One region of the Kitasatospora sp. NPDC053308 genome, then DNA from elsewhere that is predicted to be linked to it. Evidence: riboswitches for the same ligand, from Rfam matches in the RefSeq annotation. Region 1 holds a riboswitch; each other region holds the start of a gene.
The links. Region 1 has a riboswitch for cyclic di-AMP ahead of ACZ6Y7_RS09950 (glycoside hydrolase family 16 protein). Riboswitches for the same ligand answer to the same signal wherever they lie in the genome.

Region 1 (4,189 bases):
CCGGTCGCCGCGACGGCTCGGCCACCCTGATGCCGGACGCGGCCCGCGACGGCGCGGGCGGCCGGAGCACGAGAGCAGGGTGAGCGGGATGCCGGACCAGGATGTACGGGGCGGCGCGCCAGGGCGGGGCCGCACGAGGAGCGGGAGGATCGGCGGGGCCCGGGTGGTGGCGGCCGTGACGACGGGCTGCGCGGTGGCGGTGCTGGCCACCGGCCCGTCCTGGGCGCTGCGCCGGCCGGAGCCCCGTCCGGCGGTGGAGGTCGGCGCTCCGGGGGCGGCGGGCTCGTCCACCGTGGTGTCCACCCTGCCCGCCGTGGTGCCCGCGCCCTCGCACTCGGACCTGGAAGTGGTGCGGATCGCCCCCGAGGGGGTGGCCCCCGGCGGCCTCACGACGCTCCACGCCTTCGTCGCCAACCGGGGCCCGGACACCACCGCCTCCCCGTTCACGGTCGTGGCCGCCCTGCCGGAGGGGGTCACGGCGGAGGGGCCGTTCTACCCCTCGGGCTGCGAGGTGCTCCAGAACGGCCACCGGGTGCAGTGCGTCTTCGGACCCGGGTTGAAGGAAGGACGCAGCGCGACCGCGCTCATCCCGCTCCGGCTCAGCCGCGACCTGGAGCCGGGCGAGCTGCACGGCGGCCGGGTCGCGGTGCACAGCGCGGACGACCGGAACGAGAGCGACAACCGCACGCCGTTCACCATCCCGGTGGTCGAGTCGGCGGGCTGACGGTTCCGGGACCACGTCCGTCCCACCGGTCACCGGCCGCCCGCGAGCGGCTGCCTGCTTCCGGTGACCGGGGGACGGTCCTACGGACTACCGGTCACCGGTCACCGGTAGACGCGGACGTAGTCGGCGGCCATGGTGATCGGGGCGGTCCCCTGCGGCGCCGGGTGGTACTGGCCCGCGCACACCGAGAGGTTGAGGATCAGGTACGCCGACCAGTTGGCGCCCACGCCCTTGCCGTCCGAGAAGACCTTGACGCCGTTGACGTACCAGTCCACCGAGGTGGCGCCGTAGTAGGTGCCGATGGTCACCCACTGGTCCTTCGCGATGGCACTCGCGTCGGTGTAGTACTTCGGGTTGCCGGGGTTGACGTGGTTGGTCAGCTCCAGCAGGTTCGGGTTGTCGGGGTGGTACTCGAAGGAGTCGATCTCCCCGTTGCCGTTCTTCCAGGTCCACAGGGCCGGCCAGGCACCGGTGCCGGCGGGCAGCTTGACCCGGGTCTCGGCGTAGTCGCCGGTCTTGACCTGGAAGCCCTCGCTGGAGCCCTCGGTGGTCAGGAAGCCGGTGTTCCAGGACTGCTTGCCGTTCTCCAGGGCCGGTCCGCCGGACGTGGCGGTGAAGGTGGCGACCCCGCCCGCGACGCTGACGTTGTTCTTGTTCAGCCAGTCGAGCTTGTTGTCGTCCGGGTTGTGGTTCCCGTACTTGTAGGCGGTGCTCTTGTCGCCGACCCAGCGCTGGCCCCAGGAGAGCGGGCCGTTGAACTCGTCGGACCAGGTCAGCGACTTGCCGGCGACCGGGGAGGTCGGCGCGGGGGTGCTGGTCGGGGTCGCGGTGGGGCTCGGGGTCGGGGTCGCGGTGGGGGTCGGGGTCGCGGTGGGGGTGGCGGTCGGCGCGGGGGTCGGGGTCGGCGCGGGGGTGGCGGTGGCCGAGACCACCAGCTGCTGCGAGGGCAGGTTGTGCCAGGCGCCGCCGAGGTCCTGCCAGAAGCCGAACTGGGTGTAGGTGCCGGCGGGCAGGGTGCGCGCACCGCTGGTGAAGTTCACACCGCTCGGGCAGATCTGCACGTTGGAGGCGTTGCCGGGGAAGTCCAGGTTGGTGCCGCGCGCGTCCCGCACGCCCACGCCCACGGTCTTCGCGGTGAAGCAGGCCGAGGAGTGCAGGGTGAGCGAGGCCGTGGTGGCCTTGCCCGCGACCATGGTGGCCGGGGCGAGGCGGTCCTGGGTGACGGTCGGCGCGGTGGCGGCCTGGGCACCGGTGACGGACGGCAGTCCGAGCAGTCCGGCGCCGCTGATGGCGAGCGCCCCGGTGGCGGCGAAGGCGGCGTTGCGGCCGCGGTGGGAGGGGCGGGCGTGGCGCGGCGCGCGGCGCCGGGCAGCGGCAGGCTGGGGCATGGGTCACCTCTGCGACGCCTGCGAGGTTAGCTGTCGGGTTCGGGCTGCAGTTGCCCGGCCGCCTGTGGAGCGGCTTCACCCCTAGCCTCGGCCCGCGCGCGCGTGCGCACGGGTCGGGCGCCGACCTTGGTTCCCCCGCTCCCGTCCGCTGTGGTGCTCGGTGACCCGCCGGCGGGTGGACAGGACTAGGCGTCCCGGCGGCGGGGTCCGCGAGGGGCGGACGCCGTTGCAGGCTAGGCAGGCCGTACGTGAACGGACAACTCCTCCGGGCCGGTTGTCGCGCAGCTCACAGCGGTGTCGATCAACGACGCTGCGTGGCGGCCGAGTTGATCATTCCGGGCGGGCCGGTGTGGCGCGGCAGGCGGTGCCGGGCGTGAGGGCGGGTGCAGGGCCCGGCATGGAGCCGGGCCCAGCGCCGGGGGTGGAGCCGGGCGTCGTGCCAGGCGGCGCGGTGACCCGTCCTGCGGCAAAGATCCGACGGGGTGCGCCCGGTCGGATAAATTTGAGCCTGACATCTTCCGCAGTGCACAAGAGCGCAGTGCACACGAGCACCGACCCCCGAAACGAGGAGCCGCCCCACCATGACCGCGCCCCTGCCCGCCTTCGCCGGCCGTACCTACGTCTTCCGGGCCGACAACGGCGCGGCCTTCCGCAACACCTACTCGGCCGACGGCACGCGGTTGCGCTGGGAGGGCCTCGGCGAGTCCGCGGGCCAGTGGGAGGACGTGCGGCTGCACGTCGCCGAGGTCGCGCCGGAGATCTACTTCATCAGCTGGACGGAGCAGAGCGGGATCACCGTCAGCCATGTGATGGACCTCAACAACCTCACGATCCGGGCCTTCTGGACCTTCGAGGGCGAGGGCGGCCGGGTCGGGCAGTTGCACACCGGGACGCTGGAGCGGGTGGCCTGAGCCACGTGACGATCGAACCCCCGGGGCCGCGGCCCCGGGGGTTCGGTCGTCTGGCGCGCCTGTCCGTCAGACGGCCTGGTCGGGCACCTTGAGTTGCTGGGACAGCCACTCCAGCGAGGAGGGCAGCAGCGCGCTCCAGGTCTCGAAGTTGTGGCCGCCGTTCTCCAGCATGCTGTACGAGACCTTCATCGGGCTCTGCGCGGCGTCGACGAAGGCCTCGGTCTCCCGGCGGTAGTCGCCGTCGCCCTTCTTGGTGCCGGCCAGCAGCACGGACACCTTGGGCGCCGGCAGGTTCTTCAGCCGCCACATCAGGTTGGCCTCGTCGCGGCGCTGCTTGCTGCCGCCGAACAGGTCACCGGTGGTCGGGTCGTCGGCGGCATCGTAGTAGGCGGAGAGGGCGACGGCGGTCGGGAACACGTCGGGGTGGCGCATGGCCAGCTTGAGCGCGCAGTAGCCGCCCGTGGAGTTGCCCATGAACGCCCAGGCCTGCGGGTCGGACGAGACCCGGAAGCTGGCCTGGATCGCCGAGGGCACGTCCTTGGTGAAGTACGTGTCGGACTGCGGACCGTTCGGGATGTCCTCGCACTCGGTGTCCTGCGGCAGCGCGGGCGACGGACGCATCAGCACCATGACGGTCGGCTGCATCCGGCCCTCCTGCAGCAGCTTGAGCGCCGCGCCGGGGTAGTTGAACCGGGTGATCAGGTTCTCGGCGATCCCCGGGAACCCGGTGCTGACGATCACGGCCGGGAACCGCTTCTGCGCGTACTCGGGCTGGAAGTACTGCGGGGGCAGGTACACGTAGCCCTCGGTCGACAGGCGGCTGACCGCACCGTCGATCCGGACCTTGCGGATCTCACCGGACTGGCCGGGCTCACGGCCCATCGCGCCGCCGCCCTTGACCGCCGCGTGGCCGACGGTCTCCACCAGCAGGCGCCCGGAGGCGTCCGCCTTGTTGTGGATCACCACCGGGCCGGTGTCACCGGTGCCCAGGAGGTCGTCCCAACTGCTGTAGAAGGCGAAGTAGTTGTTCGCCACCAGGCCGAGCGCCGCGAGCACCGTGAGCTGGGTGGCGAGCAGGGCGCCGATCCGGCCGAGCACCGCCCGCCAAGTCTTCCCGGCCAGCCTGGGCCAGAGCCAGACCGTTCCCCCCATGACCACGACGGCGA
Region 2 (4,189 bases), on a different contig from region 1:
TGACGACGACTGACCCGCTGACCCGCATGGTCTGCTCCTCCCTGTGGGCGACACCGCACCGGCGCCCACGCGTACTGCGGAGGATCGTAGGCACGTCCTGACCCTCCGCAACAGGGATTACCCCTCAGGTGACCAGGCTCACGCCCGGTGTCCGGCCAAGAGCTGCCCAAGACCCGGCCACGGACTGTCCACGGGCCGTCCACGAACCGGCCACGCGTCGTCCACGGAGCGTTGGCGCGCCGGTCGCACGCCGTTGACGAGGGGGTCGCGGGCCGCCGACGGACGGGGCGCGCGCACCCACCGGATACGGTCGTCCCATGCCAGCTCAGCCCGACCCCGCGCGGCCCGCCGCCACGCCGTCCGACGCCTCCGACCGACCCTCCGGCGCGCAGCCCGGCGCCCCCGCCCCGGAGCTGTTCACCTGGGAGTTCGCCGCCGATCCGTACCCCGCCTACGCGTGGCTGCGGGAACACGCCCCGGTGCACCGCACCACGCTGCCGAGCGGCGTCGAGGCGTGGCTGGTGACCAGGTACGCGGACGCCCGGCAGGCGCTCGCGGACAGCCGGCTGTCGAAGAACCCGGCGCACCACAGCGAGCAGGCGCACCGCACCGGCCGGGTGGGCATCCCGGGGGAGCGGCAGGCGGACCTGATGACCCACCTGCTGAACATCGACCCGCCGGACCACACCCGGCTGCGCCGGCTGGTGTCGAAGGCGTTCACCCCGCGCCGGGTGGCGGAGTTCGAGCCGCGGGTGCAGCAGCTCACCGACCGGCTGATCGACGGCTTCGCGCAGCGCGGCTCGGCGGACCTGATCCACGAGTTCGCCTTCCCGCTCCCCATCTACGCGATCTGCGACATGCTGGGCGTGCCCGCCGAGGACCAGGACGACTTCCGCGACTGGGCCGGGATGATGATCCGACACGGTGGCGGTCAACGCGGCGGCGTGGGGCGGGCGGTGAAGCGGATGCGGGCGTACCTGCTGGAGCTGATCCACCGCAAGCGCGCGGACCTCGGGGACGACCTGATCTCGGGCCTGATCCGGGCGAGCGACCACGGGGAGCACCTGACCGAGAAGGAGGCCGCCGCGATGGCGTTCATCCTCCTGTTCGCGGGCTTCGAGACGACCGTGAACCTCATCGGCAACGGGACGTACGCGCTGCTGCGCAACCCGGGGCAGCGCCGGCTGCTGCAGGAGTCGGTGGCGCGCGGGGAGAGCGCGCTGCTGGAGACGGGGATCGAGGAACTCCTGCGCTACGACGGGCCGGTGGAGCTGGCGACCTGGCGGTTCGCCACGCAGCCGCTGTCCATCGGCGGGGTGGACATCCCGGTCGGCGATCCGGTGCTGGTGGTGCTGGCGGCCGCGGACCGCGACCCGGCCCGGTTCGCCGACGAGAACACCCTGGACCTGGCCCGAACGGACAACCCGCACCTGGGCTTCGGGCACGGCATCCACTACTGCATCGGCGCCCCGCTGGCCCGGTTGGAGGGCCGGGCCGCGCTGGCCACGCTGCTTTCCCGGCTGCCGGATCTGCGGCTCGCGGAAAGCCCGGAGAATCTGCGCTGGCGAGGCGGCCTCATCATGCGTGGCCTGCGGGAACTCCCGGTGGAATTCAGCCCGGAGAGCCGCTCCCCGCATACGCCTCCGCGCGCCGTCCCGCGCCCTTGACGAATCGGCGGGAGCGGACTCCGGCCGGGTCGACGCGCTGACGGACCGTCGCCGTAGCGGCTCCGGCGGGGGTGTGAACACCCATCAATCCGGACATAGCGCCGCCGTTGGTAGGCGATCGGACACGCGCCGTAATTTCTGTGTGATATCCGTGATATGAGCTTGTGATTGGTCTGAGGATCTGTCTACTCTCCCTGGAGTTCGCAGCTGCGGACCTCGTGCGCGGAACGCCGAATCCTGCCCGCCGCGTCACGGGAAACCGACCAGAACCCTGGGCAGGGGCGGGGGACCCAGGTTTGTTGCCGTCCCCACGGCTTGGGGTGAAGCCGCCCGCGCGGAACCGATTCCGCGTACGGCGGCCGGGCCACCTCCCGGTCCGAACCCGACAGCTCACCTCGCAGGCGTGCGGAGAGGGACCTCTTCATGCTGTTCGTTGGAACTGGCCGTCATCGTCGTCGCACCCAGGCCGAGAAGGCCATCGCCGTCGCCGGTGTGGCCGGCGTCGGACTCGCGCTGCCGCTCCTCACCGCCACCGGCGCCTCCGCCGCCCCGGCCTCCACCTGGGACTCCGTCGCCCAGTGCGAGAGCGGCGGCAACTGGAGCATCAACACCGGCAACGGCTTCTACGGCGGCCTGCAGTTCACCTCCAGCACCTGGAAGGCGTACGGCGGCACCGCCTACGCTCCGCAGGCCCACCAGGCCAGCAAGGGGCAGCAGATCGCGATCGCCGAGAAGGTGCTCGCCTCGCAGGGCCCCGGCGCCTGGCCGGTCTGCTCCAAGAAGGCCGGTCTGACCAAGGGCGGCGCCCCGGCGTCGGTCGACACCTCCTCGGACGCCAAGCCGCAGTCCGCCCCGCAGCAGCAGACGCCCAAGCGGCAGGCCCAGAAGCCGGTGGAGAAGCCGGTCCAGAAGTCCGAGGCCAAGCCCGTCCAGAAGCAGGCCCCGAAGCACGCCGCCCCCCAGCAGGCCGAGAAGCCCGTCGACCCGTCGGCGCAGCAGTACGTCCCCAGGCACGCGGCCCCGAGCCCCGCGCAGCCGTCCGCGCAGAGCGGTCACGACTACACCGTCCGCGCCGGTGACACGCTGTCGACCATCGCCGCCGCCCAGGGCGTGTCCGGCGGCTGGCACGCCCTGTACGAGCAGAACCGCTCCACCGTCGGCGGCGACCCGGACCTGATCCTGCCGGGCCAGGTGCTGCACCTCGGCTGACCCGCCACGCCCGGGCGCGGAGGGGGCCGGCCGTACCGGTCCCCTTCGTCCGCATTCGCCCGGCGCGGTGGGACAAGGTGGGACAAGCAGGTGAACTACCGGTGGGTAGCGGGGCCACACGCTGAGACGGGACCGAGGCGGAGGTGGCCCCGGGAGCCCGGGCGGTTAGGCTCTGGTCCGTAACGACTCCGCAATCGTCCTGGCGACAGCACCACCGTCAGCCGGACCCTGCTTCCGCAAGGAGATGCTTCGTGCCGTCCATCGATGTCGTCGTAGCCCGTGAGATCCTCGACTCCCGCGGCAACCCCACGGTCGAGGTCGAGGTCGGCCTCGACGACGGCAGCACGGGTCGTGCCGCTGTCCCGTCGGGTGCCTCCACCGGTGCCTTCGAGGCGCTGGAGCTGCGCGACGGTGACAAGAACCGCTACTTCGGCAAGGGCGTGGAGAAGGCCGTCCTGGCCGTCATCGAGCAGATCGGCCCGGAGCTGGTCGGCTACGACGCCACCGAGCAGCGCCTGATCGACCAGGCCATGCTCGACCTGGACGCCACCCCGGACAAGTCCTCGCTCGGCGCCAACGCCATCCTCGGCGTCTCGCTGGCCGTCGCGCACGCCGCCTCCGAGGCCAGCGACCTGCCGCTGTTCCGCTACCTGGGCGGCCCGAACGCGCACGTCCTGCCGGTCCCGATGATGAACATCCTCAACGGCGGCTCGCACGCGGACTCCAACGTCGACATCCAGGAGTTCATGATCGCCCCGATCGGCGCGGAGTCCTTCTCCGAGGCCGTCCGCTGGGGCGTCGAGGTCTACCACACCCTCAAGGGCGTGCTGAAGGAGCGCGGCCTGTCCACCGGCCTCGGCGACGAGGGCGGCTTCGCGCCGAACCTGGACAGCAACCGCGAGGCTCTGGACCTGATCACCGAGGCCATCCAGAAGGCCGGCTACGTGCCCGGCCGGGACATCGCGCTGGCCCTGGACGTCGCCGCCTCCGAGTTCTACCAGGACGGTGCCTACCAGTTCGAGGGCAAGGCGCTCTCCTCCGCCGAGCTCATCGAGTACTACGCCGGGCTGGTCGCCGCCTACCCGCTGGTCTCCATCGAGGACCCGCTGGACGAGTCGGACTGGGACGGCTGGAAGGCCATGACCGACAAGCTGGGCGACAAGGTCCAGCTGGTCGGCGACGACCTGTTCGTCACCAACCCGGCCCGCCTGGCCAAGGGCATCGAGACCGGCACCGCCAACGCCCTGCTGGTGAAGGTGAACCAGATCGGCTCGCTGACCGAGACCCTGGACGCCGTCGAGCTGGCCCAGCGC
Region 3 (4,189 bases), on a different contig from region 1:
CAGTTCGGCTCGGCGACCGGCTGCTCCTCGGGCGCCAGCACGTTGCCCCGGACGGTGGCGAACGCGATCAGCCCGCCGCCCGCCAGTAGCCCGGCGCAGATCAGCATCGCGGTGTGGAAGGCGGAGTCGACGGCGGACGGCACCCGGTAGGCGTCGCCGCTCAGTCCGGCCAGTGCCGGGAGCGCCGCCACCGCGAGCAGGCCGGCCGCGCGGGCGGCGGCGTTGTTGACCCCGCTGGCGATGCCCGCGTGCCGGACCTCGACCGCGGCCAGCACGGTGGCCGTCAGCGGCGCGACCAGCAGGGTCATCCCGCAGCCCATCACCGTGACGGCGGGCAGCACGTCCGCCCAGTAGGAGGAGCCGGGGCCGGTGCGGAGCATCAGCAGCACCCCGGCCGCGCACAGCATCGGGCCGACGGTGAGCGGGAGGCGCGGACCGATCCGCTTGCCGAGGCGCCCGGCGCGCGCCGACAGCAACAGCATCAGGATGGTGATCGGCACCAGCGCGAACCCGGAGACCAGCGGCGAGAAGCCGCAGACGATCTGCAGCTGCACCACCAGCAGGAAGAACACGCCGCTGAACGCCGCGTACACGCAGAGGGTGACCAGGTTCACGGCGGTGAACAGCCGGGAGGAGAACAGGCCGAGCGGCAGCATCGGTTCGGGCGCGCGGCGCTCGACGGCGACGAAGAGGACCGCGAGCGCCACGCCGATCACCCCGCTGACCCAGACCGCGGGGGACACCCCCTCGCCGGCCGCGGTCAGCGCATAGGTGACCGCGCCCAGGGCGAGCGCGGCGAGCACCGCGCCGAGCACGTCGAAGCGGCCGGTGGCGCTCTCGTCCCGGCTCTCCGGCACGGACCGGGTGGTGACCGCGATCACGGCGGCGGCGAGCGGCAGGTTCAGCAGGAAGATCCAGCGCCAGCCGGGGCCGTCCACCAGCCAGCCGCCGAGGAAGGGGCCGACCGCGGCCGACACCCCGCCGAGGCCGGACCACAGCCCGACCGCGGCCGAGCGGTCGTCAGGGTGGAATACCGCCTGGAGCATGGCGAGCGAGCCGGGGGTGAGCAGCGCCCCGCCGATGCCCTGGACGGCGCGGGCGGCGATCAGCACGTGGATGTTCGGTGCGGCGGCGCAGGCGGCCGAGGCGACGGCGAACCAGATCACCCCGATCAGGAAGACCCGCCGCCGCCCGTAGCGGTCGCCGAGCGCCCCGCCGAGCAGGATCAGGCCCGCCAGGGTCAGCAGATAGGCGTTCAGCGTCCACTGCAGGGAGGCGAGCGAGGCTCCCAGGTCGGCGCCGATCCGGGGCAGGGCGACGTTCACCACGGTGCCGTCGAGCATCGCCATGCTGGAGCCGAGCACGGTTGCCAGTACTACCCAGCGACCCTGCGCGGTGCCCAGGCGCAAGGAGCCGGCTTCGGAGGTGGCCACGGCCCGATCCTGCGGCCTGCGGGGCGCACGTGACAAGGGTCACCGGAGTGCGTGTTGGTGCCGAGCGGTACGTGAGCGGACGGTCGCGCAGCGCCGTCGACGTCGGCGCAGGGTCGTGGATCAGTGGCGCGCGGTGAATGGATTGTGTACACACCGTGCAGTGGATCATTCGGAGGGTCACCGCCCCGGGAGGGGTGGTTGCCGGTTCAAGAGATCGACATTGCTTCACCCGAACGGATGGGTTTTAGTTCAGCGACCGCCCGGCCAGTCCGGACGGATCCACCGGGTGGAACGCCGAGTCCTGCCGCTGCCCGGTGGTTCGAACTGAACTCTGTACGGCAGGAGCGGGGGACCCACAGGTAAGTCGCCGGACCGGAGTTCGCGCCTCAGGGCGCGGGCGTCCAGGACCGGCTAGGGGTGAAGCCGCGCATGCGGCCGGGCAACTCCAGCCCGAACCCGACAGCTCACCTCGCAGGCGTCGGAGAGGAAACTTCCATGCCTGCTCAGGCTCGTCGTATCGCTCTGCCCCGCGCCGCCCGCATCGGCATCGCCACCGCCGTCACCGGCGTCTCCTTCGCCCTTCCGCTCGTCACCGCGATGAGCAGCGCCCAGGCCCACACCGCCCCGGTCGCCCCGGTCGCCGCCTCCTCCGCTGCCGTTGCGGCGGACTCCGCGGCCGAGGCCAAGCCGGCCGCCGCGGCCAAGGTCGCCGAAAGCTACCGCGTCGTCAGCGGCGACACCCTGTCCAAGATCGCCGACGCCAAGAACGTCGAGGGCGGCTGGCACGCGCTGTACGAGCAGAACCGCTCGGTCGTCGGCGCCAACCCGAACCTGATCTTCCCGGGCCAGCAGCTCGCGCTCACCGGCCACGCCGCCGCTCCGGCCGCTCCCGCCAAGCCGGCCGCCCCGGCCGCTCCCGCGAAGCCGCAGGCGCAGGTCCAGGTCAAGACCGAGGCCGCCAAGCCGTCCGCCCCCGTGCAGACCCAGGTTCAGACCGCCGCTCCGGCCCCGGCCGTGACCGCCGCTCCGGTCGCCTCGACCTCCGGCTACGTCGCGCCGCTGGCCCACCCGGTGCTGGGTGAGGCCTATGGCGTGGCCGGCTCGATGTGGGCCTCCGGCCACCACACCGGCCAGGACTTCGTCGCCTCCACCGGCACCCCGCTGCGTGCCGTCGCCAACGGTGTCGTGGTCAAGGCCGGCAACGGCGGCGCCTACGGCAACGAGGTCGAGATCAAGCTTGCCGACGGCCACTACGCCCAGTACGCGCACCTCTCCGTGATCGGCGTGTCGATCGGTCAGACCGTCACCGTCGGCCAGCAGATCGGCCTCTCCGGCGCCACCGGCAACGTGACCGGTCCGCACCTGCACTTCGAGATCCGCACCGGTCCGGAGTACGGCTCGGACATCGACCCGGTCGCCTACCTGCGCGCGCACGGCGTCGCGCTCTGACCCTGCCGGGGTACCAGAACCACCGCTGCTGCGGAGCGAATCGATCCTCCGGGATGGTCATGTCGGGTGACCGCTCGACCGGGTGATCGCCGCACAGTGGACATGGGCGCGGGACACGCCCAGGCCGGCCCGGCTCGTGGGACCAACCTCCCTCGCGAGCCGGGCCGGCCACTGTCGTTTCCGGGCCGGGGCCGGGGCCGGGCCTTAGGGACCTTCGGGCGGGGCGTCGACTCCGGGTGATCGGCGGCTGGTTGTCGCGGGGTCTGGTTGTCGCGCGGTCCAGTTGTCGGGTTGTCCGGTTGTCGGGTTGTCGGGGTGTCGGTTCGTTGCGCGGGGCGGTCGCGGCCTCCGACGCGCTCGTGGGACAGCGGTCCTGGTGGTGCGGAGGCTCTGCTCCTGCGCGGCGGACGGGGACTTCCACGTGCGGGGGCGGCACCAAGAGACGGCGCACTGGCTCGGGGTGCTGGTCGCGCCGCTGGTGGCGGGGTGGCGATGGGCGGGCCGGTGGTGGCGGCCGGGGTGCCGGCGCTCGCGGTGGGGCGGTGGCGGCCCCGGCTGTACCCGCGGAGGGGCGGATCGTGGCGGAGGGCGCGGTGGAACGGTGAGTCCGCCGGGGCCGTCCGGGACCGCGGGCCGTGCGGGACCGCGGGCGGTGCGGGCGGTTCAGTGGTGGTGGGCCGGGAGGCCGTACCGGGCGGCGGACAGCAGCTCGTGCATCCGGCGGCCGAAGTCCTCGGGGTCGCGGGCCGGCTCGGGGAAGACCAGACGGACGTCGCGGTGGCCGTCCGGGTGGTCCAGGCGCAGCACCAGGCCGTGGCGGTCCAGGGCGAGCGGGCGGACGGCCGGGTTGCGGGTGAGCAGGGCCGGGTCGAGCAGCCGGGTGAGGGCGTGGAGCGCGTCGGGGTGCTCGTCGGCGACGTGGGTGAGCATCGCGGCCTCGTGGCGGGCCATCGGGTCGGGGGCGGCGAGGGCGAGGTCGGCGGCGGTGACCGCGCCGGTGCCGTACGGGGTGGCGAGGACGGCGTGGGCGACGTCCACGTGCAGGTGGACGCTGAGGCCGTCGTCGGCGAGGTGGGCCAGGTGCAGTCGGCCGGCCAGGGTGAGGCGGGCGCGGACGCGGTCGCGGACGGCGACGGGGGCGACGTCGGTGACGTCGAGGACGACGGCGAGGCCCTCGGTGGCGCGGGCGAGGGCCGCGGTGAGCGGCGCGTCCAGCGGGGCACGCAGCCGCAGGCGGGAGTGGTGGACGGAGACCGGGGTGTCCAGGTCGTGCTGCTCGCCCAGGGCGCGGACGGTGAGCGAGGAGG

Region 2: it holds a riboswitch for cyclic di-AMP, as region 1 does, so the genes downstream of both, ACZ6Y7_RS27450 (transglycosylase family protein) here and ACZ6Y7_RS09950 (glycoside hydrolase family 16 protein) in region 1, are expected to answer to the same signal.
Region 3: it holds a riboswitch for cyclic di-AMP, as region 1 does, so the genes downstream of both, ACZ6Y7_RS23405 (M23 family metallopeptidase) here and ACZ6Y7_RS09950 (glycoside hydrolase family 16 protein) in region 1, are expected to answer to the same signal.

The regions. Positions count from the first base shown of each region.
Region 1 covers NZ_JBVJJY010000003.1:451,612-455,800, reverse strand. Annotated here, with positions in the region: gene ACZ6Y7_RS09955 (hypothetical protein) at 176-724, shown strand; gene ACZ6Y7_RS09950 (glycoside hydrolase family 16 protein) at 826-2,112, opposite strand; cyclic di-AMP (ydaO/yuaA leader) riboswitch at 2,113-2,242, opposite strand; gene ACZ6Y7_RS09945 (phenolic acid decarboxylase) at 2,694-3,023, shown strand; gene ACZ6Y7_RS09940 (alpha/beta hydrolase) at 3,090-4,189, opposite strand, start outside.
Region 2 covers NZ_JBVJJY010000014.1:205,168-209,356, forward strand. Annotated here, with positions in the region: gene ACZ6Y7_RS27440 (SDR family NAD(P)-dependent oxidoreductase) at 1-28, opposite strand, end outside; gene ACZ6Y7_RS27445 (cytochrome P450 family protein) at 318-1,667, shown strand; cyclic di-AMP (ydaO/yuaA leader) riboswitch at 1,919-2,085, shown strand; gene ACZ6Y7_RS27450 (transglycosylase family protein) at 2,091-2,876, shown strand; gene eno (phosphopyruvate hydratase) at 3,128-4,189, shown strand, end outside.
Region 3 covers NZ_JBVJJY010000010.1:229,696-233,884, reverse strand. Annotated here, with positions in the region: gene ACZ6Y7_RS23410 (MFS transporter) at 1-1,349, opposite strand, end outside; cyclic di-AMP (ydaO/yuaA leader) riboswitch at 1,746-1,926, shown strand; gene ACZ6Y7_RS23405 (M23 family metallopeptidase) at 1,929-2,882, shown strand; gene ACZ6Y7_RS23400 (DUF2470 domain-containing protein) at 3,546-4,189, opposite strand, start outside.